DNA from 3 places in the Pseudomonas sp. 31-12 genome. Region 3 is predicted to be linked to each of the others. Evidence: predicted binding sites of a transcription regulator. Region 3 holds the regulator's gene; each other region holds the start of a gene.
The links. Region 3 encodes FliA, which starts transcription of late flagellar genes. Its sites were predicted from a motif close to CTAAAGTTTNNNNNNNNNNNGCCGNTAA; they were not measured.
Positions count from the first base shown of each region.

Region 1: the regulator FliA is predicted to act here: its motif matches at 2,418-2,445, upstream of DJ564_RS01685 (methyl-accepting chemotaxis protein).
Region 2: the regulator FliA is predicted to act here: its motif matches at 4,393-4,420, upstream of DJ564_RS06515 (methyl-accepting chemotaxis protein).

Region 1 is NZ_CP029482.1:348,399-356,433, reverse strand. Features, by position in the region: gene DJ564_RS01690 (SRPBCC family protein) at 1-276, shown strand, start outside; gene DJ564_RS01685 (methyl-accepting chemotaxis protein) at 422-2,302, opposite strand; partial or broken gene DJ564_RS01680 (FecR domain-containing protein) at 2,504-3,371, shown strand; rRNA gene rrf (5S ribosomal RNA) at 3,691-3,806, opposite strand; rRNA gene rrf (5S ribosomal RNA) at 3,912-4,027, opposite strand; rRNA gene DJ564_RS01665 (23S ribosomal RNA) at 4,201-7,092, opposite strand; tRNA gene DJ564_RS01660 (tRNA-Ala) at 7,343-7,418, opposite strand; tRNA gene DJ564_RS01655 (tRNA-Ile) at 7,446-7,522, opposite strand; rRNA gene DJ564_RS01650 (16S ribosomal RNA) at 7,606-8,035, opposite strand, start outside.
Region 2 is NZ_CP029482.1:1,427,492-1,435,526, reverse strand. Features, by position in the region: gene DJ564_RS06535 (hybrid sensor histidine kinase/response regulator) at 1-213, opposite strand, end outside; gene DJ564_RS06530 (chemotaxis protein CheW) at 210-893, opposite strand; gene DJ564_RS06525 (CheR family methyltransferase) at 890-2,161, opposite strand; gene DJ564_RS06520 (chemotaxis protein CheW) at 2,158-2,694, opposite strand; gene DJ564_RS06515 (methyl-accepting chemotaxis protein) at 2,694-4,316, opposite strand; gene DJ564_RS06510 (tellurite resistance TerB family protein) at 4,610-5,332, opposite strand; gene DJ564_RS06505 (LysR family transcriptional regulator) at 5,508-6,422, shown strand; gene DJ564_RS06500 (gamma-aminobutyraldehyde dehydrogenase) at 6,524-8,011, shown strand.
Region 3 is NZ_CP029482.1:2,006,717-2,014,751, forward strand. Features, by position in the region: gene flhA (flagellar biosynthesis protein FlhA) at 1-1,830, shown strand, start outside; gene flhF (flagellar biosynthesis protein FlhF) at 1,842-3,176, shown strand; gene fleN (flagellar synthesis regulator FleN) at 3,293-4,123, shown strand; gene fliA (RNA polymerase sigma factor FliA) at 4,120-4,860, shown strand; gene DJ564_RS09300 (chemotaxis response regulator CheY) at 5,028-5,399, shown strand; gene DJ564_RS09305 (protein phosphatase CheZ) at 5,422-6,210, shown strand; gene DJ564_RS09310 (chemotaxis protein CheA) at 6,264-8,035, shown strand, end outside.

The sequences.
Region 1 (8,035 bases), 1.7 Mb from region 3:
TTCTTCAAGGACGGCAACCTGGTGGTCGAGCAACTCAACTCGCGGGATGAACAGGCGTTGAACATGACGTGGACCACGATTTACAACACGCTGGGCGTGGCCAATCTGTGGGCGGCGATGAGTGTAGAACCGCTGGGCGCGGGCAAGTCGCGGGCGACCTGGACCATCATTGCCGAACCGGCGCAGGGCGGTGATGAGGCGTTGCCGGGGTTCAAGGATTTTGTGCAGGGGTTTGCGGATGATGCGATGAATAATGTATTGAAGCTGTTTGTGTAGGGCTTTGGTTAAGCGGTGATTGTTGTACCGCTTTCGCGAGCAAGCCCGCTCCCACAGGTTGACCGATTTCCTTCTGAAGGAATGCGGTCGAATGTGGGAGCGGGCTTGCTCGCGAAGAACGATAACGTGGTAGAACGGGCCTTGATCAGATCTTGAAGCTATCCACCAACTGCTTCAACCGGTTCGCCTGCAACGACAACGCATCGCAATCCTTCAACGTTTCATTGAGGTTCGCCACGCTCTGCTGGTTCAGCAAGTTGATTTGGTTGACGTCGACGTTGAGGGTTTCCACCACCGCCGTCTGCTCTTCGGTCGCCGCAGCCACCGACTGGTTCATGCCGTCGATTTCGCCGATGCGCTGGGTCACGCTGACCAGTCGCAGGCCCGCCTGGTTCGCCACTTCGACGCTCTCTTCGCTGGAAACCTGACTCGCGTTCATGGTGGTCACCGCTTCGCGAGAACCGATCTGCAGCGAGGTGATCATCTTGTGGATCTCTTCCGCCGACTCTTGCGTGCGATGCGCCAGGTTGCGCACCTCGTCCGCCACCACCGCAAAACCACGGCCGGCTTCACCGGCACGTGCCGCTTCGATGGCGGCGTTGAGCGCGAGCAAGTTGGTCTGCTGGGAGATGCCTTTGATCACATCGAGAATGTGCCCGATGTTGTCAGTGCTGGCGTTCAGGGTTTCGATCTGGGTGCAGGACAGGCTGATTTTCTGAGACAGCTCGGTCATGGCCAGGATAGTTTTCTCCACCACCTGACGACCATCGTCCGCCTGCTCGCTCGCGCCGCTGGCATGCTGCGAAGCATCGGCGGCATTGCGCGCGATTTCCTGAGTGGCGGCACCCAGTTGGTTGATCGCCGCCGCCACGCTGTTGGTGCGTGCGCTTTGTTCGTCGGAACCGACGATCGAGGCGTTGGACGATGCCATCACTCGTTGCGACAAATCGTGGACCTGACGGGTCGCCGAGGACACTTCGGAAATGGAGGCGTGAATCCGCTCCACGAACTGGTTGAACGAACCGCCCAACTCACCGAACTCGTCTTTGCTTTCCACGGCCAGACGACGGGTCAGGTCGCCTTCACCTTGGGCGATGTCCTGCATCGCGCGGCCCATGGTGGTCAGGGGACGCATCAGCACGTTGATCAGCAGGCTCAGCAGCACGGCAATAACGCTCACGGCGATGAACATTGCGATTAGCGCGGAGGTGCGGAATTGGCTCAGTGGTGCGTAGGCCTTGTCCTTATCGATTGACAGACCGATGTACCACTCGGCATTTGGCAAACCGCTCACCGGGGTGAACGAGAGGATGCGGTCCTGATTGTTCAGGGTGACGTCCTGATTGCCCTTCTCGATGCGCACGCCAGCGTTCGGGTAAATGTCTTTCAGGTTTTTCATCACCTGGTCTTTGTCCGGGCTGACGATCACCTGACCGTCGGCGCTGACCAGGAACGCGTGGCCGATGCCACCGAAGTCCACCGAGTTGATGATCTTCACCAGGGTTTCCAGGCTCAGGTCACCGCCGACTACGCCGAGCAATTCACCGTTCTTTTTCACCGGCATGGCGATAGTCACCACCAAGCCACCGACCGCTGCCATGTACGGCGGCGTCAGCATGGTTTTGTCGGCAGCCACGGCTTGTTTGTACCAGGGACGCTGACGCGGATCGTAACCGTCCGGCATCTTCGCGTCGGGGCGTTGGGTGAACACGCCATTGGCTTGGCCAACGTAGGTGAACTGGAAGTTCGAGGTGAAGGCCGGTTGATCAACCAGGCCAGGAAGGTCCGCGTTGGCGCCTTGGTGAGCGACGTTCTGCGCGAGGTTTTCCAGGACCAGCACACGGCCGCTCATCCAGTTCTGCACGCTGCTGGCCGTCAGATCGCCGGCTTGCTGGACGGAGGATTCGAGGTTTTGCCGAATGGTGTTTCGCTGCAGATAGTCGTTGTACAAAGTGAACAACGCAAAAGCCAGCACCACGACGCCAGAGGCGGCCAGAAGGATTTTATGGCTGAATTTGAGATTCATTTCATGGGACTTCTTATGCAAAAAGTGGGGATGCGTTCCAGGTGCAACATTCCATGTAACAGCGCAGGCGGTATTCTTCGGCCGCGCTACTTTGGTGCACGCATGTCTCCCCAGTCTGTCGGCACCAGTCGGAGAAATCTTAGGGGTTTGTATGAAATGCCCGACATTCCCGCCGAACGGCGTGCCGTCTTGCGCGCGTAGCATTTGGAACACGAACTGGGGTGGCAGCGCGTGCAGTTTCTGCAAGCCGAGCTGAGCAGCAATCCGCGCGTCGTACCCGGTGCTCAAATCCCCTTCAACACCCTGGAAAACAGCGCCCAGGGATTGGGACGACAACAGGCTCTGAAGCTGTTGTCAGGTGCGTTGCTGGTAGGTTCGGCGGCATGGCTGGGAAAGGATGCGGTGGGTTGGCAACAGCGGACCGCCGACTAGTCACCGCCAAGGGGGAGCAACGGGGTTCCAATTGCCCGACGGCACCCGACTGGAGCTCGACACCGTCTGCGCGGTGGATCTCGATTACACCGCGCAGCAACGGCTAATCAAACTGACGCGCGGCAAAATCATCGTGACCTGCGGCGGGATCGACGAAGCGTCTCCATTTGATCCACCGTTGCGTGTGCAAAGTGGTCACGCGGTGTATGAAGACGTGGGGGCGCGGTTCATCCTGCGTCAGAACGATGACTGCACACGGCTCAGTGTCACCAGCGGCATCGTCGCGATTCATTCGCCACGGGTCGCTGAGGGTGAGCCGATTCGGAGGCAGGCCGGGCAGAGTTATTTAACCGACCACCACTAGGCGAAAGTGGCGGCGCCGCTGGATATGGATGCCGGCGCGTGGGTCGATGGCTTGATCGTCACTCGCAACATGCGCCTGAGGGAATTCCTCAATGAGGTCGCACGCTACCGGCACGGTTATCTGACGTGCTCATCGGACATTGCCGACTTGCGACTGTCCGGAGTCTTCCGCCTGGATAGCACCGATAAGCAGATGGCCATTCTGCCGCAAACCCTGCCCGTGCAGTTGCGCTATCGCACTCGCTGGTGGGTGACGCTGGAGCGGCAAGTCTGAATTATTTGTGGCGGGTTTTTCGTACAAGCCCGGCTTAGTCAATATGCGCGCCATCGGTAAGAATCTTCCTTGTCTCACTCCGGACACCTGCATTTCACGCCACGCCGTTCGCGCGGCGCTGTTCTCTACCACGCTGGGTGTCGACTTGTTGCCAACCGGCGCAAACTAGCGGGCGTCAACTGTTCGGTCGATCAGGCGCTGATCCTTTGCTCAGTGGTTCGGGCCTGGAGGCCGTGAGCCAGTCTGGGGTAAAGCTTTTGGGGCTCCCAGAAAGACAAAACCCCTGTCTGCGTTAGCAGACAGGGGTTTCGGAATTCAATCTTGACGATGACCTACTCTCACATGGGGAAACCCCACACTACCATCGGCGATGCATCGTTTCACTGCTGAGTTCGGGATGGGATCAGGTGGTTCCAATGCTCTATGGTCGTCAAGAAATTCTGTGACCAGCACGTTACAGTCGTAACGTGCCAGCAAAATTGGTGACTTCTACTAAAACAAAACCCCAATTGCTTTCGCAATTGGGGTTTCGGAATTTAATCTTGACGATGACCTACTCTCACATGGGGAAACCCCACACTACCATCGGCGATGCATCGTTTCACTGCTGAGTTCGGGATGGGATCAGGTGGTTCCAATGCTCTATGGTCGTCAAGAAATTCGGTAGCCAGGTCGTGGGCCCTTGCGGGTTCACGCTCCAGCGAATGGGTATGTGACAGCTTGGTGTTTTGTGAGTATCTCGAACTTTCGGTTCGTTTCGTCTTCACACACCGCAATCTGGTGCTCTTTCGCCTTTGGGCTCGAAGCAAGCAAATTGCTTGGGTGTTATATGGTCAAGCCTCACGGGCAATTAGTATTGGTTAGCTCAACGCCTCACAGCGCTTACACACCCAACCTATCAACGTCGTAGTCTTCGACGGCCCTTCAGGGGACTCAAGGTCCCAGTGAGATCTCATCTTGAGGCTAGTTTCCCGCTTAGATGCTTTCAGCGGTTATCTATTCCGAACATAGCTACCCGGCAATGCCACTGGCGTGACAACCGGAACACCAGAGGTTCGTCCACTCCGGTCCTCTCGTACTAGGAGCAGCCCCTCTCAAATCTCAAACGTCCACGGCAGATAGGGACCGAACTGTCTCACGACGTTCTAAACCCAGCTCGCGTACCACTTTAAATGGCGAACAGCCATACCCTTGGGACCGGCTTCAGCCCCAGGATGTGATGAGCCGACATCGAGGTGCCAAACACCGCCGTCGATATGAACTCTTGGGCGGTATCAGCCTGTTATCCCCGGAGTACCTTTTATCCGTTGAGCGATGGCCCTTCCATACAGAACCACCGGATCACTAAGACCTACTTTCGTACCTGCTCGACGTGTCTGTCTCGCAGTCAAGCGCGCTTTTGCCTTTATACTCTACGACCGATTTCCGACCGGTCTGAGCGCACCTTCGTACTCCTCCGTTACTCTTTAGGAGGAGACCGCCCCAGTCAAACTACCCACCATACACTGTCCTCGATCCGGATAACGGACCTGAGTTAGAACCTCAAAGTTGCCAGGGTGGTATTTCAAGGTTGGCTCCACGCGAACTGGCGTCCACGCTTCAAAGCCTCCCACCTATCCTACACAAGCAAATTCAAAGTCCAGTGCAAAGCTATAGTAAAGGTTCACGGGGTCTTTCCGTCTAGCCGCGGATACACTGCATCTTCACAGCGATTTCAATTTCACTGAGTCTCGGGTGGAGACAGCGCCGCCATCGTTACGCCATTCGTGCAGGTCGGAACTTACCCGACAAGGAATTTCGCTACCTTAGGACCGTTATAGTTACGGCCGCCGTTTACCGGGGCTTCGATCAAGAGCTTCGCGTTAGCTAACCCCATCAATTAACCTTCCGGCACCGGGCAGGCGTCACACCCTATACGTCCACTTTCGTGTTTGCAGAGTGCTGTGTTTTTAATAAACAGTCGCAGCGGCCTGGTATCTTCGACCGGCATGGGCTTACGCAGTAAATGCTTCACCCTCACCGGCGCACCTTCTCCCGAAGTTACGGTGCCATTTTGCCTAGTTCCTTCACCCGAGTTCTCTCAAGCGCCTTGGTATTCTCTACCCAACCACCTGTGTCGGTTTGGGGTACGGTTCCTGGTTACCTGAAGCTTAGAAGCTTTTCTTGGAAGCATGGCATCAACCACTTCGTGTTCTAAAAGAACACTCGTCATCAGCTCTCGGCCTTAGAATCCCGGATTTACCTAAGATTCCAGCCTACCACCTTAAACTTGGACAACCAACGCCAAGCTGGCCTAGCCTTCTCCGTCCCTCCATCGCAATAACCAGAAGTACAGGAATATTAACCTGTTTTCCATCGACTACGCTTTTCAGCCTCGCCTTAGGGACCGACTAACCCTGCGTCGATTAACGTTGCGCAGGAAACCTTGGTCTTTCGGCGTGGGTGTTTTTCACACCCATTGTCGTTACTCATGTCAGCATTCGCACTTCTGATACCTCCAGCAAGCTTCTCAACTCACCTTCACAGGCTTACAGAACGCTCCTCTACCGCATCACCTAAGTGATACCCGTAGCTTCGGTGTATGGTTTGAGCCCCGTTACATCTTCCGCGCAGGCCGACTCGACTAGTGAGCTATTACGCTTTCTTTAAAGGGTGGCTGCTTCTAAGCCAACCTCCTAGCTGTCTAAGCCTTCCCACATCGTTTCCCACTTAACCATAACTTTGGGACCTTAGCTGACGGTCTGGGTTGTTTCCCTTTTCACGACGGACGTTAGCACCCGCCGTGTGTCTCCCATGCTCGGCACTTGTAGGTATTCGGAGTTTGCATCGGTTTGGTAAGTCGGGATGACCCCCTAGCCGAAACAGTGCTCTACCCCCTACAGTGATACATGAGGCGCTACCTAAATAGCTTTCGAGGAGAACCAGCTATCTCCGAGCTTGATTAGCCTTTCACTCCGATCCACAGGTCATCCGCTAACTTTTCAACGGTAGTCGGTTCGGTCCTCCAGTTAGTGTTACCCAACCTTCAACCTGCCCATGGATAGATCGCCCGGTTTCGGGTCTATTCCCAGCGACTAGACGCCCTATTAAGACTCGCTTTCGCTACGCCTCCCCTATTCGGTTAAGCTCGCCACTGAAAATAAGTCGCTGACCCATTATACAAAAGGTACGCAGTCACCCAACAAAGTGGGCTCCCACTGCTTGTACGCATACGGTTTCAGGATCTATTTCACTCCCCTCTCCGGGGTTCTTTTCGCCTTTCCCTCACGGTACTAGTTCACTATCGGTCAGTCAGTAGTATTTAGCCTTGGAGGATGGTCCCCCCATATTCAGACAAAGTTTCTCGTGCTCCGTCCTACTCGATTTCATGACTAAGAGATTTTCGCGTACAGGGCTATCACCCACTATGGCCGCACTTTCCAGAGCGTTCCGCTAATCTCAAAGCCACTTAAGGGCTAGTCCCCGTTCGCTCGCCACTACTAAGGGAATCTCGGTTGATTTCTTTTCCTCAGGGTACTTAGATGTTTCAGTTCCCCTGGTTCGCCTCTTAAGCCTATGTATTCAGCTTAAGATAACCATCTTATGATGGCTGGGTTCCCCCATTCAGACATCTCCGGATCAAAGTCTGTTTGCCGACTCCCCGAAGCTTTTCGCAGGCTACCACGTCTTTCATCGCCTCTGACTGCCAAGGCATCCACCGTATGCGCTTCTTCACTTGACCATATAACCCCAAGCAATCTGGTTATACTGTGAAGACGACATTCGCCGAAAATTCGATAATACTCAATTAAGAGCAACTCACAAATTTTACCTTAGCCTGATCCGTTACCAGTGAAAGTAACGTTCAGTCTATCTTTCTATCACATACCCAAATTTTTAAAGAACGATCTAATCCAAAGACTAGAAATCAACATTCACCATCATCACAATGGAATGCTCATTTCTAAGCTTTCAACAAACAGAAGCAGTAGTGGTGGAGCCAAACGGGATCGAACCGTTGACCTCCTGCGTGCAAGGCAGGCGCTCTCCCAGCTGAGCTATGGCCCCGTATTTCTACAGGTTCCCACACAAAATTGGTGGGTCTGGGCAGATTCGAACTGCCGACCTCACCCTTATCAGGGGTGCGCTCTAACCAACTGAGCTACAGACCCAATTTCGGGCTGCTTCTTTATCGTCTTCTTCAATGAATCAAGCAATTCGTGTGGGAACTTATGGAGCAGCTGATGTCGTCGATTAAGGAGGTGATCCAGCCGCAGGTTCCCCTACGGCTACCTTGTTACGACTTCACCCCAGTCATGAATCACACCGTGGTAACCGTCCTCCCGAAGGTTAGACTAGCTACTTCTGGTGCAACCCACTCCCATGGTGTGACGGGCGGTGTGTACAAGGCCCGGGAACGTATTCACCGCGACATTCTGATTCGCGATTACTAGCGATTCCGACTTCACGCAGTCGAGTTGCAGACTGCGATCCGGACTACGATCGGTTTTCTGGGATTAGCTCCACCTCGCGGCTTGGCAACCCTCTGTACCGACCATTGTAGCACGTGTGTAGCCCAGGCCGTAAGGGCCATGATGACTTGACGTCATCCCCACCTTCCTCCGGTTTGTCACCGGCAGTCTCCTTAGAGTGCCCACCATTACGTGCTGGTAACTAAGGACAAG
Region 2 (8,035 bases), 580 kb from region 3:
CACATGCGCGACGCTGACGCCGGCATCGACGCCGACAATCCGCGCCGCACCTTTGAGCGAGTGAGCCGCGCGCATGCACGATTCAAGGTGATCGGCCTGGGTCGGATCGCGTTCGAGCGCCAAAAGACCCGCGCTCAGCACCTGGGTCTGGGCTTCGGCTTCGAGGCTGAACAGCTCCAGCAACGAGGCGTCGCGCATTTGCTCGGGGGTCATGTGAGGCTCCGGGTCACGGCGGACAACAGCTGTTCTTCATCCAGCCAACGCAGGCTGCGACCCTTGAATTGCAACACACCCCGGGTGTATCTGGCGCTGGCCTGGGTGCCGGACTGCGAAGCGGCCTCAAGGATGCGCTCGTCGATGGCGTGAATCCCGTCCACTTCGTCCACCGGCACCACTACTGGCCCGCCGTGAGCGGCAATGATCAGCATCCTCGGCATCACCCGCGCGCCAGAGGCCACGTTGCCGGAGCCATCGAGACCGAGCAACTCCACCAGCGACAGGCACGCCACCAACGCACCGCGCACGTTCGCCACGCCGAGCAACGCCCGGGAGCGCTGATGCGGCAACGAGTGAATCGCTTGCAGCGGCGCGACTTCCACCAGGCTGCGGGTGGCCAGGCCCAGCCATTCTTCGCCGAGACGAAACATCAGCAGCGAGCGGGTTTTCACGTCGATTTCGACCGCCACCGAGACCTGCTCGCGATCGTCCTGTTGCAAGGCGTAGCGGTCGAGCAAGCGCGTGGCAGCGGCTGAATACACCGCGCAGTTGCGGCAGTGAATGTGTTCGATCAGCAGCGGGCAGGATTTGTCGCCGTGGATCCCGATGCGGTTCCAGCAGTCATCGATGGCCTGGGCATCTTCACGGGTAACGCTCAAGGTGTCGGAGGCGTTCATCGTTTACGCTCACTGTCGGCGGCGCGCTCGCTGCGGGCGGCGCGGTCCTGCAATCTTTTGGCACCCGCCGAGTCGCCCTGGGATTGCAGCAAGGCAGCCAGGTGCATCAACACGTCGGGGTGTTGCGGTTCGAGGTACAACGCCTTGCGATAAAAACCCTGGGCTTCGAGGACTCTGCCGCCGACATCACTGAGCAGTCCCAGCCAGTAAAACACCTGGGCCACCGGTTCGTGACTGCGCAAATACGTTTCGCAGGCCGCGCGGGCGTCGGCACTTTTGCCTTCGTTGGCCAGTGCGGCAATGTTCGCCAGCAGCGCGGCAGCGTCCGCGATAGCCGTTTTCGGCGTGTTGGGCAGCGGCGCGACGGTGGTGAACGGACGATTGCGCACGGGCGGCGGTGTCACGCTGCGCACCGGTTGGCGCACGGGCAGCGGCGCCGGTACAAAAACCGGCACAGGCTGGGGCGCCGGCGCGCTCTGGCGGCTGAACGCAAAAGACTGCGGGATGCCAATCGAGCGCATGCCGAAACGGCCGAGCAAATTGCCTTCGGCCGGGCCGATAAACAGCACACCGTCGACATGCGTCAGGCGTTTGAGCACTTCGAAGACTTGCTGCTGGGTGGGCAGATCGAAATAGATCAGCAGGTTGCGGCAGAACACAAAATCGTAAGGCGGCTCGCTGGCCAACAATGCCGGATCGAGCAGATTGCCGACCTGCAAACGCACCTGTTCCAGCACACGCTCGTCGAGGCGGTAGCCCTCTTCTTCGGCACTGAAATGCCGCTCGCGAAACTCGATGTCCTGGCCACGAAACGAATTCTTGCCGTACAGCGCGCGCTTGGCTTTTTCCACCGACAGCGGGCTGACGTCCATGCCTTCGACCTTGAACTGATGCGGCTTGAGTCCGGCATCGAGCAAGGCCATGGCGATGGAGTACGGCTCCTCGCCCGTGGAGCACGGCAGGCTGAGAATCCGTAACGCGCGCATGTTGTTGATCTCGGCCAAGCGCTGGATCGCCAGTTTCGCCAAAGTCGCGAAGGATTCCGGGTAGCGGAAAAACCAGGTCTCGGGAACGATGACTGCTTCGATCAACGCCTGCTGTTCGTCTCGCGAACCTTGCAGCGTGTGCCAATACTCATCGGCCGTCAGCGCCCTGGAAGCGGTGCTGCGCTGGCGCACTGCGCGTTCGATGATCGCCGGGCCCACCGACGTCACGTCGAGGCCGATGCGTTCCTTGAGGAAGTCGAAAAAACGCTGATCGCTGCTCATGGCCGCTCCTCAAGCAGCGCCGGGTCCAGCGGTGGCGAAGGAAACAGCAGTGCGCGCACCTGATCATCGAGCAGATCGGCCACCCGCACCCATTGAAGCAAACCCTGGGCATCTTCTCGGACCGGCCCCAGGTAAGGCGCCTGGCGATTGTCCAGGCCATAGGGTTTAAAGTCCGCCGGGTTGCAGCGCAAGGTGTCGGTGGCCTGCTCCAGAATCAGTCCGAGCAACTGTGCAGGGGTTTCCTCATCCGGCCAATAGTGCACCAGCACCAACCGCGTGCTGGTGCGGGCTTGCGCCGGCTCGCCAAACGTCAGCGCGCTGAGGTCGATCACCGGCACCACCGTGCCGCGATAGGCGAACACCCCGGCGACCCAGTCCGGTGCCTTGGCAATCGGCTTCAACGGCAGGCGCGGCAGCACCTCGGCCACTTCGCGCGCCTGCAAGGCATAACGTTCGTTGCCGATGCGAAACAGCAGAAACAACGCGTGTTTTGCCGGCACCACCGCGCCGCGTTTGACCACAAGTTCGCTCATCAGACTTTGAATCGCGAGACGCCGCCCCGCAGCCCTACGGCCACCTGGCTCAGCTCGTCAATGGCAAAACTGGCTTGGCGCAGGGACTCGACGGTCTGGCTGCTGGCATCGCCCAACTGCACCAGCGCGTGGTTGATCTGTTCGGCGCCGGTGGCTTGCGCCTGCATGCCTTCGTTGACCATCAACACCCGCGGCGCCAGCGCCTGAACCTGGTGGATGATCTGCGACAGTTGCTCGCCGACCTGCTGCACTTCGGACATGCCGCGGCGCACTTCTTCGGAGAATTTGTCCATGCCCATGACCCCGGCCGAGACCGCCGACTGGATCTCACGGACCATCTGCTCGATGTCGTAGGTAGCGACGGCGGTCTGGTCCGCCAGACGCCGCACTTCGGTGGCGACCACGGCAAACCCGCGACCGTATTCGCCAGCCTTTTCGGCTTCGATGGCGGCGTTCAGCGACAAGAGATTGGTCTGGTCGGCGACTTTGACGATGGTCACCACCACCTGATTGATGTTGCCGGCCTTCTCGTTGAGGATCGCCAGTTTGGCGTTGACCAGATCCGCCGCGCCCATCACCGAGTGCATGGTTTCTTCCATCCGCGCCAGGCCTTGCTGCCCGGAGCCGGCCGCGACCGAGGCCTGATCGGCGGCGGTGGAGACTTCGGTCATGGTGCGCACCAGATCACGGGAAGTGGCGGCGATTTCACGGGACGTCGCGCCGATCTCGGTGGTGGTGGCCGCGGTTTCGGTGGCAGTGGCCTGTTGTTGCTTGGAGGTCGCGGCGATCTCGGTTACCGACGTGGTGACCTGGACCGAGGAGCGTTGGGCCTGAGACACGAGCGAGGTGAGCTCGGTCATCATGTCGTTGAAGCCGGTTTCCACAGCGCCGAATTCGTCTTTGCGCTCCAGATTCAGACGGCCGCTGAGGTCGCCGGTGCGCATGATTTCGAGGATCTGCACAATCCGGTTCATCGGCGCCATGATCGCGCGCATCAACAGCAAACCACAGAGGCCGGCGGCCAATACCGCGACCAGCAGGGAAATGCCCATGATCACTTTCGCGGTAATCACAGCGTCATCGATGGCCGCAATGTCCTGATCAGCCACGGCTTTGTTTTCGCGAATGATGTCATTGAGCTTCATGCGACCTGCGGTCCAGGCCGGGGTCAGTTGCTCGTTGAACATCTTGATGGCGTCGGCTTCCTGATTGCGCTTGTGCAGGTCGAGCACAGCGGCCAGAACCTTGTTGTAATCATCATGGAGTTTTTCAAAAACCGCGTATTCGACCTTGTCTTCATCCGTGGTGACGGTGGCCTGGTAGTTCTTCATCTGTTCCTGCAGACGCGCCTCGAAGTTTTTGAAGCTTTCGGCTTCTTCAGCGCTGAAACCCTGCCCCTCTTTCAAACCGAGCATTTCCTGGGTCCGAAGGTAGGTGTCGACCCAGGCGCTGCGAATCATCGAGCTGTAATACAACCCGGGCAACGCGTCCTCACGAACACTGGCTTCGCTGGTTTCAATCTTCAACAGCCGCGAATACGAGACGATGACCATCAGCAACATGATGGCGATGATCACCGCAAAGCTCGCCAAGATGCGTTGGCGCAACGTCCAGTTCTTCACAGTCAATCCTCGGGGCGGTTCAAATGCTGCGGAGTATAGCTGAGGGTGTTTCATTTATAAGACGAGGGTTTGCCAGTTCTCGGCCTTGTGCGTGAAAACCGCAGGAGAGCCTTTGGGGAGGGCTTTGCGTTGGATCGGGTGGCGAGTCGCAGGGGCGTGGTGGAAGAAATGAGCCGTAGATTGGCCATCGGGAGGTGGTGAGAGTTGGGACGCCTTCGCGGGCAAGCCTCGCTCCTACAAGTTCAGCGCAGTACCTGTGGAGCGAGGCTTGCCCGCGAAAGCGATCTTGAACCTTATAGGGAAGCCTGACGCACCTGCTTCTCCAGCTCCGCCTTCAACCCCGGCTCCAGCTTCAACTGCCGCGCCAGTTCATCGAGGTAGGACTTCTCCATGAAGCTCTCCTCATCCACCAGCATCACGCTGGCGATGTACATCTCGGCCGCCATTTCCGGGGTGCTGGCCGCGCGGGCGACTTCTGTCGGGTCGAGCGGCTTGCTGAGTTCGGCGTGCAGCCACTGCTGCAGTTCCTGATCGTTGTCGAGCTTGGTGAATTCGCCTTCGATCAATGCGCGCTCGCGATCATCAACGTGGCCATCGGCTTTGGCTGCGGCGACCAGCGCCTTGAGAATCGCCTGGCTATGCAACTCGACCTGCGCAGGTGGCAGACGATCGAGTGTCTGCGGTTCAGTCTTCGGCGCAGTGCCCTGCTGGGCCTGCCAGTTGCCGTAAGCCTTGTAGGCAATGACGCCGAGGGCCGCGAGGCCGCCGTAGATGGCGACTTTGCCGCCAACATTGCGGGCCTTTTTGCTACCGAGCAACAAGCCCATGGCGCCCGCCGCCAGTGCGCCACCGCCCGCGCCGGAGAGCAGGCCACCGAGGCCGCCCGAACCGCCGCTGCCACCGAGCAATTCGCCCAAGCCACCACTGGACGACTTGTTTTGATTTGCGCCGGCCTTGTTCTGCATCAGGTCCTGACCGGACTTGAGTAGTTGATCGAGCAATCCACGCGTATTCATTTTGCCGCCTCCACGAAAGGGGTTAACCGGACACTTAAGGCCACCAGCCTAGAACGAAAGTGCCCGGCGACCGGGGACGAGAGTGCTTCTGGATGTTGCCTGGAAAAACAGAGCCATCGATTAAAGCGATATACACTCAAGCGAATCTATAAAAACCGCCCACCGGTAATTCCCCATGATGACCTTGCGTCAAATCCGCCATTTCATCGCCGTGGCCGAGACCGGCTCGATCTCCGCCGCCGCGCAAACTGCGTTCATTTCCCAATCGACATTGACCCTGGCAATCCAGCAACTGGAGGAGGAGATTGGCGTCGGCCTGTTTAACCGGCACGCCAAGGGCATGAGCCTGACCCACCAGGGCCATCAATTCCTGCGTCAGGCTCACCTGATTCTGGCTACGGTGGACAACGCCAAACGCAGCCTGCAACACAGCACCGACCAGGTCGCCGGGCAGTTGATCATCGGCGTGACCAGCCTCGTTGCTGGTTACTACCTCGCGGATTTGCTCACTCGTTTCCAGCGCGCCTACCCCAACGTCGAGATCCGGGTGATGGAGGACGAGCGCCCGTATATCGAACATTTGCTGGTCAGCGGCGAGATCGATGTCGGCGTGTTGATCCTCTCCAACCTCGAAGACCGCCACGCCTTGCAAACCGAAGTGCTGACTCACTCGCCCCATCGCCTGTGGTTGCCGGCCCAGCATCCGCTGCTGGAACACGACAGCATCAACCTCGCCGATGTGGCCCGCGAGCCGCTGATTCAGCTCAACGTCGACGAAATGGACCGCAACGCCCAGCGCATGTGGTCGGCGGCCTCTTTGCAACCACGAATCACCCTGAGAACGGCCTCGACGGAAGCCGTGCGAAGCCTGGTGGCCGCCGGTTTAGGCGTGTCGATCCAGCCCGACATGACCTACCGTCCGTGGTCACTGGAGGGCGACATCATTGAAGCGCGGCCGATTGCCGACCTGAGCCAGACTCTTGACGTTGGCCTCGCCTGGCGCCGTGGCACCGCGCGCCCGGCGTTGGTTGATCCGTTTTTAACTGTCGCTCGGGAGCAACCCCACGGCGGGCGCAAGCCATCTATTTAATCGAACGCCACCTTCAGTATTTAGAATTTGTCGACCTCGGGCCCGCGCACTAGTCTTGCAGAATCAATAAGACGGCCGGGGCCCCAGTCACTGGGAGCAGCATGGCCACACAAGAAAAGAGAACCCGAAAAATGGCTGGCGCGCAGACCCCGTTGTTCACCGCGTTGTTGATCGATGGCGAATTGGTCGCGGGCCAGGGGTTTGTCGAACCGATCCTCAACCCGGCCACCGGGGAAGTGCTGACCCACATCGCCGAAGCCAGCACCGAGCAAGTCGAAGCGGCCATCCTCGCCGCCCACCGCGCCTTCGCCGGTTGGTCGCGGACCACGCCGCAGCAACGTTCGAACCTGTTGCTGGACATCGCCAACGCCATCGAAAAACAAGCCGACCTCCTCGCCCGCCTCGAATCCCTGAACTGCGGCAAGCCGTTGCACCTGGCTCGCCAGGATGACTTGAGCGCGACGGTCGATGTGTTCCGCTTCTTCGCCGGTGCCGTGCGTTGCCAGACTGGCCAGCTCAGCGGCGAATACCTACCGGGCTACACCAGCATGGTCCGTCGCGATCCGATTGGCGTGGTCGTCTCGATTGCGCCGTGGAATTACCCGATCATGATGGCCGCGTGGAAAATTGCCCCGGCCCTCGCCGCCGGCAACACGCTGGTGTTCAAGCCGTCCGAACACACGCCGCTGTCGATTCTGGCCCTGGCGCCCACGCTGGCAGAGATCCTGCCGCGCGGCGTAATCAATATCGTCTGCGGCGGTGGTGAAGGCGTCGGCAGCCACTTGGTCAGTCATCCCAAAGTGCGCATGGTGTCGCTGACCGGCGATATCGTCACCGGGCAAAAAATCCTCCAGGCCGCGGCAAAAACCCTGAAACGCACGCACCTTGAGCTCGGCGGTAAAGCGCCGGTGATCGTCTGCAACGATGCGGATATTCAGGCCGTGGTCGAAGGCGTGCGCACCTACGGTTATTACAACGCTGGCCAGGATTGCACCGCGGCTTGCCGGATTTACGCACAGGCCGGGATTCATGATCGATTGGTGGCGGAACTCGGTGCGGCGGTCAGCAGCCTGCGCTTTGCCGGTAAACGCGACGCCGACAACGAGATCGGCCCGCTGATCAGCACTCGCCAGCGCGACCGCGTGGCCAGTTTCGTCGAACGCGCCCTCGGCCAGCCGCACATCGAGCGGGTGACGGGCGCGGCAGTGCATTCAGGCGCTGGCTTCTATTACCAGCCCACCCTGCTGGCCGGTTGCAAACAGAGCGATGAAATCGTCCAGCGCGAAGTGTTCGGGCCGGTGGTCACCGTGACCCGTTTCGATCAACTCGAACAAGCGGTGGACTGGGCCAACGATTCGGAATACGGACTCGCCTCCTCAGTCTGGACCCAGAACCTGGACAAGGCTATGCAGGTCGCGGCGCGCTTGCAGTACGGCTGCACCTGGATCAACAGCCATTTCATGTTGGTCAGCGAAATGCCCCACGGCGGCCTCAAGCGTTCGGGCTATGGCAAAGACTTATCCAGCGATTCGCTTCAGGACTACAGCGTGGTGCGGCACATCATGGCCCGCCACGGCCAGCATCTCTGACTACGCTAATAACAAGCCGCTCAC
Region 3 (8,035 bases):
CAGGACGGTCACGCTTCCGCCGGTAAGGTAATCCAGGCCTTCGGCGAGGTGGTGATCGGCGGTAACTACGTGGTTGGTATCGTGGTCTTCGCGATCTTGATGATCATCAACTTCGTCGTGGTGACCAAGGGTGCCGGGCGGATTTCCGAGGTGAGCGCGCGTTTCACCCTCGATGCGATGCCCGGTAAACAAATGGCGATCGACGCCGATTTGAACGCCGGCCTGATCGACCAGAACCAGGCCAAACTGCGCCGGGTGGAAGTGGCCCAGGAAGCCGAGTTCTACGGCTCAATGGACGGTGCCAGCAAATTCGTGCGCGGTGACGCCATCGCCGGTTTGCTGATTCTGTTCATCAACCTGATCGGCGGCATGGCGGTCGGTATCTTCCAGCACGGCATGACCTTCGGCGACGCCGGCCGGGTGTACGCCTTGCTGACCATCGGTGACGGTTTGGTGGCGCAATTGCCATCACTGCTGTTATCGACAGCGGCGGCGATCATGGTGACCCGTGCGTCCGGTTCGGAAGACATGGGCAAGCAGATCAATCGCCAGATGTTCGCCTCGCCCAAAGCGTTGGCCGTGGCGGCTGGTTTGATGGCGGTGATGGGCCTGGTGCCCGGCATGCCGCACTTCTCCTTTCTGTCCATGGCCGCGTTGGCGGCCGGTGGTGCGTACCTGTTCTGGAAGAAGCAGAACGTCGTCAAGGTTCAGGCCCTGCAAGAGGTCAAGCGTCAGCAAGAGCTGCTGCCATCGCCGGCCCGTGCCATGGAAACCAAGGAGCTGGGCTGGGACGATGTGACGCCGATCGACATGATCGGCCTGGAAGTCGGCTATCGCCTGATTCCGCTGGTGGATCGCAACCAGGGTGGTCAGTTGCTGGCGCGGATCAAGGGTGTGCGCAAGAAGCTGTCCCAGGACCTGGGCTTCCTGATGCCGACTGTGCATATTCGTGACAACCTCGACCTGGCGCCGAGTGCTTACCGCCTGACCCTGATGGGCGTGATCCTGGCCGAAGCCGAGATTTACCCGGATCGCGAACTGGCGATCAACCCGGGGCAAGTCTACGGCACGCTCAACGGCATAACCGCCAAAGATCCGGCTTTTGGCCTGGAAGCGGTGTGGATCGAAATCAGCCAGCGTGCCCAGGCACAATCGCTTGGTTACACCGTCGTGGATGCCAGCACGGTCGTGGCGACGCACTTGAACCAGATTCTGTACAAGCACTCCAGCGAGTTGATCGGTCACGAAGAAGTCCAGCAACTCATGCAATTGCTGGCCAAAAGCTCACCGAAGCTGGCTGAAGAGCTGGTGCCGGGCGTGGTGTCGCTGTCGCAGCTGCTCAAAGTGCTTCAAGCGTTGCTGGCCGAACAGGTGCCCGTGCGGGACATTCGCAGCATCGCCGAGGCCATCGCCAACAATGCGGCCAAGAGTCAAGATACTGCCGCTTTGGTGGCTGCGGTGCGCGTCGGCGTTTCCCGCGCAATCGTCCAAAGCATTGTAGGCACTGACTCCGAGCTACCAGTTATCACGCTGGAGCCAAGGTTGGAACAAATATTGCTCAATAGTCTTCAGAAGGCAGGACAAGGCTCGGAAGAGGGCGTTCTGCTGGAGCCAAGCATGGCTGAGAAGCTGCAGCGTTCGTTGATCGATGCGGCGCAGCGTCAGGAAATGCAAGGTCAACCGGTGATTCTGCTGGTGGCCGGTCCGGTTCGCGCGATGCTTTCGCGATTCGGCCGACTGGCAGTCCCGGGTTTGCATGTGTTGGCTTATCAGGAAATTCCTGACAACAAGCAAGTGACCATCGTTGCGACAGTAGGGCCCAACGGCTGAGGTAGTGGTTTATGCAAGTTAAGCGTTTTTTCGCCGCCGATATGCGTCAGGCCATGAAACTGGTTCGTGATGAGCTGGGCGCTGATGCCGCCATTATTGGCAATCGCCGGATCGCCGGTGGTGTCGAGCTGACGGCTGCGCTGGATTACAAATTGTCGGCGCTGGCCCCGCGTGTTCCGAACATGGAACTCGAGGATGAGCTGCGCAAGACCCAGTCGCGGATCGTCACCGCCCAGGCCGAATTGAGCCTGCGTGGCGAAGGCGAAACCGAAGGCGACAAGACCACCAATCGCCAGTTGTTCGCCGGCCTGCCATTGACCGCTGCCGAGCCGCTGATCGAACCGACCTACGCCGAGCCTCGTCGCTCCGCGCCAGCCCCGGCACCCGCCGCTGGCGGTGTGGACCCACGGGCTTTCGATTCGATGCGTTTCGAGCTCAACAGCCTGCGCGAGCTGATGGAAGTGCAACTCGGCTCCCTGGCCTGGAATCAGCTGCAAGGCAGTCGTCCGGCCCAGGCCAGTCTCTGGCGTCGCCTGCAACGCATCGGCCTGTCCGGCCCGTTGTCCCGCGATTTGCTGGCGATGATTACCGACATTGACGAACCTCGTCAGGCCTGGCGCATGTTGCTGGCGCACCTGGCGCGGATGATCGCCACACCGGAAGTCGAGCCACTGGAAGAGGGCGGCGTGATTGCCATGGTCGGCCCGGCCGGCATGGGCAAGACCACCACCCTGGCCAAGCTCGCGGCCCGCTACGTGCTCAAATACGGCGCGCAAAACATCGCGCTGGTGAGCATGGACAGCTACCGTATCGGTGCTCAGGAACAATTGAAGACCCTGGGCCGGATCCTCAACGTGTCGGTAACTCACGTCGATCCGGGCCAATCGCTGGTGCAGGCGCTGGATCCATTGTTGCGCAAGCGCGTGGTGCTGATCGATACCGCGGGCCTTCAGGCCAGCGATCCGGCCCTGCGCATGCAGCTCGAAAGCCTGGCTGGACGTGGCATCAAGTCAAAAAACTATCTGGTTCTGGCAACCACCAGCCAGAAACAGGTTCTAACGGCCGCTTATCACAGTTACAAGCGCTGCGGGCTAGCTGGCTGCATCCTGACTAAACTGGATGAAACGGCAAGTCTGGGCGAGGTGTTGAGCCTGGCGATCAGTCATGAATTGCCGGTGGCTTACCTGACCGATGGCCCGCGTATTCCAGATGATTTGCATCTGCCGCGTCGTCATCAGTTGGTCAGTCGCGCCGTAAGCGTGCAAATGCAGGAAGAACCCAGCGAAGAAGCCATGGCTGACATGTTCGCTGATATTTACCACAGCCCGACCAGGCAGGTTGGCTGAGGTACTAATGAACAGTTTTTGTACCTACATCGATGGTCTGCCATGCATTGTTCAGTTGATGAACGCGCAGCCAGTAATGTGGCCTCCGTCTATGCAAGACAAGGTAAAGAAATAACATGGGCAGCATGCATCCCGTACAGGTGATCGCGGTGACCGGCGGCAAAGGTGGCGTCGGGAAGACTAACGTGTCAGTGAACTTGTCCCTGGCTCTAGCTGAGCTCGGCCGGCGCGTCATGCTGCTGGACGCCGATCTGGGGCTGGCGAACGTCGACGTCCTGCTAGGGCTGACACCCAAACGTACCCTGGCCGACGTGATCGAAGGCCGCTGTGAGCTGCGCGACGTTCTGTTGCAAGGCCCCGGCGGTATCCGCATCGTCCCGGCCGCGTCCGGCACACAGAGCATGGTTCATTTGAGCCCGGCCCAACACGCCGGCCTGATCCAGGCCTTCAGCGATATCGGCGACAACCTCGACGTCTTGGTGATCGACACCGCTGCGGGTATTGGTGACTCGGTAGTCAGTTTCGTTCGCGCAGCGCAGGAAGTCTTGCTGGTGGTCTGCGACGAGCCGACCTCGATCACGGATGCCTACGCGCTGATCAAACTGCTGAACCGCGATTACGGCATGAACCGTTTCCGCGTCCTGGCCAATATGGCCCAGAGCCCGCAGGAAGGTCGCAACCTGTTCGCCAAGTTGACCAAGGTCACGGACCGCTTCCTCGACGTCGCCCTACAATACGTTGGCGCGGTGCCTTACGACGAAAGCGTGCGCAAGGCTGTGCAGAAGCAGCGCGCCGTCTACGAAGCCTTCCCGCGTTCCAAGTGCGCCCTGGCGTTCAAGGCAATCGCGCAGAAGGTCGACACCTGGCCGTTACCTGCCAACCCGCGTGGGCACCTGGAGTTTTTCGTCGAGCGCCTCGTGCAACAGACCGCAGGACCCGTCCTATGACAGCCAGTGGCTACAACCTCTACAAGAAGTCGGCACGTGACGCGCAGTACGAGCTGATCGAGCGTTACGCGCCACTGGTCAAACGCATTGCTTACCACTTGCTGGCCCGTCTGCCGGCCAGTGTTCAGGTTGAAGACCTGATCCAGGCCGGGATGATCGGCCTGCTTGAAGTATCGACCAAATATGACGCCAGCAAAGGCGCGAGTTTCGAGACGTACGCGGGCATTCGAATCCGTGGCGCGATGCTCGATGAAGTACGCAAGGGGGACTGGGCGCCACGTTCGGTCCACCGCAATACCCGGATGGTCAGCGACGCAATTCGCTCGATTGAAGCTAAAACCGGTCGTGACGCTAAAGATCATGAGGTTGCGGCCGAACTCCAATTGAGTCTCGATGATTATTACGGGATTTTGAACGACACCCTGGGCAGCCGGTTATTCAGTTTCGACGATCTGTTGCAGGACGGCGAACACGAAGGGCTGCACGAGGATGGCGCGAGTGCACATCTGGAGCCGTCACGCGATCTGGAAGATGAACGCTTCCAGGCAGCGCTGGCGGACGCGATTGCCAATTTGCCGGAGCGTGAGCGACTGGTGTTGGCGCTGTACTACGACGAAGAGCTGAACCTCAAGGAAATCGGTGAGGTCCTGGGGGTCAGCGAATCGCGGGTCAGCCAGTTACATAGCCAGTGCGCGGCCCGTTTGCGGGGGCGTTTGGGGGAGTGGCGAGCGCGCTGAAGGCAGTGTGGGGACACTGCGAACGAGACCGGTGGAGTGTTGAACTGCATCGGTCGCGATCTGTTGTGCTCCAGACAGTCATCGAGTGCATTGCCGGATTGATTGAAATGGCGTGTCCAGGTGCTGGGCGCGTTTAAGACTGCTTGGAGGTCGAATTGGACAAGAACATGAAAATCCTCATCGTTGATGACTTCTCAACGATGCGGCGGATCATAAAAAACCTGTTGCGTGACCTTGGGTTCACCAACACGGTCGAGGCTGACGATGGCATCACTGCGATCCCGGTCCTCAACAGCGGCAGCATCGACTTTCTGGTAACGGACTGGAACATGCCTGGCATGACCGGCATCGATCTGCTGCGCCACGTGCGCGCGGATGAAAAGCTCAAGCACCTGCCAGTGCTGATGGTCACCGCTGAAGCCAAGCGCGAGCAGATCATCGAAGCGGCCCAGGCCGGTGTTAACGGCTATGTGGTCAAACCCTTCACGGCCCAGGCGTTGAAAGACAAAATCGAAAAGATTTTCGAACGCATCGGTTGAGCACTGCGTCACCGGGGGAGCTATGGACAATAACGAATCTTCACAGGGCGATTTTGAATCGACCCTGAAAAAACACGCGGTCGAATTGGTCAACAGCCTTGAAAAGGGCAGGTTCGGCGACGCGGTGCAACTGATCCATGAGCTCAATCAGACCCGTGACCGCGGCCTGTATCAGGAAGTGGGCAAGCTCACTCGCGAGCTGCATAGCGCGATCGTCAATTTCCAGATTGACCCGAACATGCCGCAAGCCGAGGAAGTGTCGCAGATCACGGACGCCACCGAGCGCCTGGGGTATGTGGTCAAGCTGACCGAGGCCGCCGCCAACCGCACCATGGACCTGGTGGAAAACGCCACGCCGCTGATCAACAGCCTGAGCGAAGAAGCCCAGTCGTTGAGCACGGATTGGGGTCGGTTCATGCGTCGCGAAGTCGGGGCTGAAGAGTTCCGCGAGCTGGCCCGGCGGGTCGACGGTTTCCTGACGCGCAGCAGCGAGGACAATCGCACGGTGTCGAGCAACCTTAACGACATTCTGCTGGCCCAGGATTACCAGGACCTCACCGGTCAAGTGATCAAGCGCGTGACCCAGTTGGTCACCGAAGTTGAAAGCAACCTGCTCAAACTCGTGCTCATGGCCAGTCAGGTAGACCGCTTTGCGGGTATCGAACATGACCGTGATGCGATGCTCGCTGAAAAAGATCCGCAAAAACATCTCTCTCAGGGTGAAGGTCCGCAGATTCATGCCGATAAAAGAGAAGACGTTGTGTCCGGTCAGGACGATGTGGACGATTTGTTATCCAGCCTAGGATTTTAGAGTTTTAGCATTTTAGGTTTTTTAGGTTTTTAGACCTCAGGAGCACCCCCTTAATGAGCTTCGGCGCCGATGAAGAGATCCTTCAGGATTTCCTGGTTGAGGCCGGCGAGATTCTAGAGCAACTGTCCGAACAGCTGGTCGAGCTGGAAAGCCGACCGGATGATGCGGATTTGCTCAATGCAATTTTTCGCGGTTTTCACACTGTAAAAGGGGGCGCCGGCTTCCTCCAGCTCAACGAGCTGGTGGAGTGCTGTCACATCGCCGAGAACGTGTTCGACATCCTGCGCAAGGGTGAACGTCGCGTCGACTCGGAACTGATGGACGTGGTTCTCGAAGCGCTGGACGCGGTGAACAGCATGTTCACCGAAGTGCGCGAACGCAGCCCTATCACGGCTGCCACGCCTGAATTGCTCGCGGCACTGGCCCGTCTGGCCGAGCCGCAAACGGCTGATGAAGCCGCACCGGTGGCTGAAGTGGTCGAAGCACCGGCCGCTGAAGAATCGGGCGACATCACCGATAACGAATTCGAGCAACTGCTGGACTCGCTGAACGCCGTCAAGGCTCAAGCCGAAGCACCGGCAGCTGCTCCAGTGGCTGCTGCGGATTCCGCGGCCAGCGACGAAATCACCGATGCCGAGTTCGAGTCGTTGCTCGATCAATTGCACGGCAAAGGCCAGTTCGCTGTCGACGCAGTGGCAGCGCCCGCTGCACCGGCTGCCCCGAAAGCGGCAGGCGACAGCTCCGACATCACCGACGACGAATTCGAAGCATTGCTCGACCAGTTGCACGGCAAGGGCAACTTTGCGGTAGAGGCGCTGGAATCGGCCATTGCCGCCGTACCTGCGCCGGCTGCGCCAACCGCTAAAGCGGCTGGTGGCGATCTGATCTCCGATCACGAGTTCGAGTCGCTGCTCGACGAATTGCACGGCAAAGGCAAATTCACCGAAGTCGGTACAGGTGCAGCGGTCGCTGCTCCAGCCGCCAAGGCTGCGGCGCCGAAACCGGTTGCCAAGGCGCCCGAGCCTAAGGCCGAAGCGCCGAAGCCAGCGGCTGCCGCTGCACCGGCTCCAGCCCGTGCACCGTCCGCGCCACCACCGGAAAAACCGGCCAGTGAAGCCGAGACCACCGTGCGGGTTGATACCGCGCGTCTCGACGAAATCATGAACATGGTCGGCGAACTGGTTCTGGTGCGTAACCGCCTGGTCCGTCTGGGCCTCAACAGCGGCGACGAAGCCATGTCCAAGGCCGTGTCGAACCTAGACGTGGTCACGGCCGACTTGCAGACCGCGGTCATGAAGACCCGGATGCAACCGATCAAGAAAGTCTTCGGGCGCTTCCCGCGTCTGGTTCGCGACCTGGCTCGCCAGCTCAAGAAAGAGATCAACCTGGAGCTGGTCGGCGAAGAAACCGACCTCGACAAGAACCTCGTCGAGGCCCTGGCCGACCCGCTGGTCCACTTGGTGCGCAACTCGGTCGACCACGGTATTGAAGAGCCGGCCGAACGCGAAGCGATGGGCAAGCCTCGCAGCGGCAAGGTGATCCTGTCCGCTGAGCAGGAAGGCGACCACATCCTGCTGTCCATCTCCGATGACGGCAAAGGCATGGACGCTGACGTTCTGCGCGGCATCGCCGTGAAGAAAGGCTTGATGGACAAGGATGCAGCCGATCGCCTCAGCGAGTCCGATTGCTTCAACCTGATCTTCGCGCCGGGTTTCTCGACCAAGACCGAAATTTCCGATGTCTCCGGACGCGGCGTGGGCATGGACGTGGTGAAAACCAAAATCGCCCAGCTCAACGGCACCATCAATATCTATTCGACCAAGGG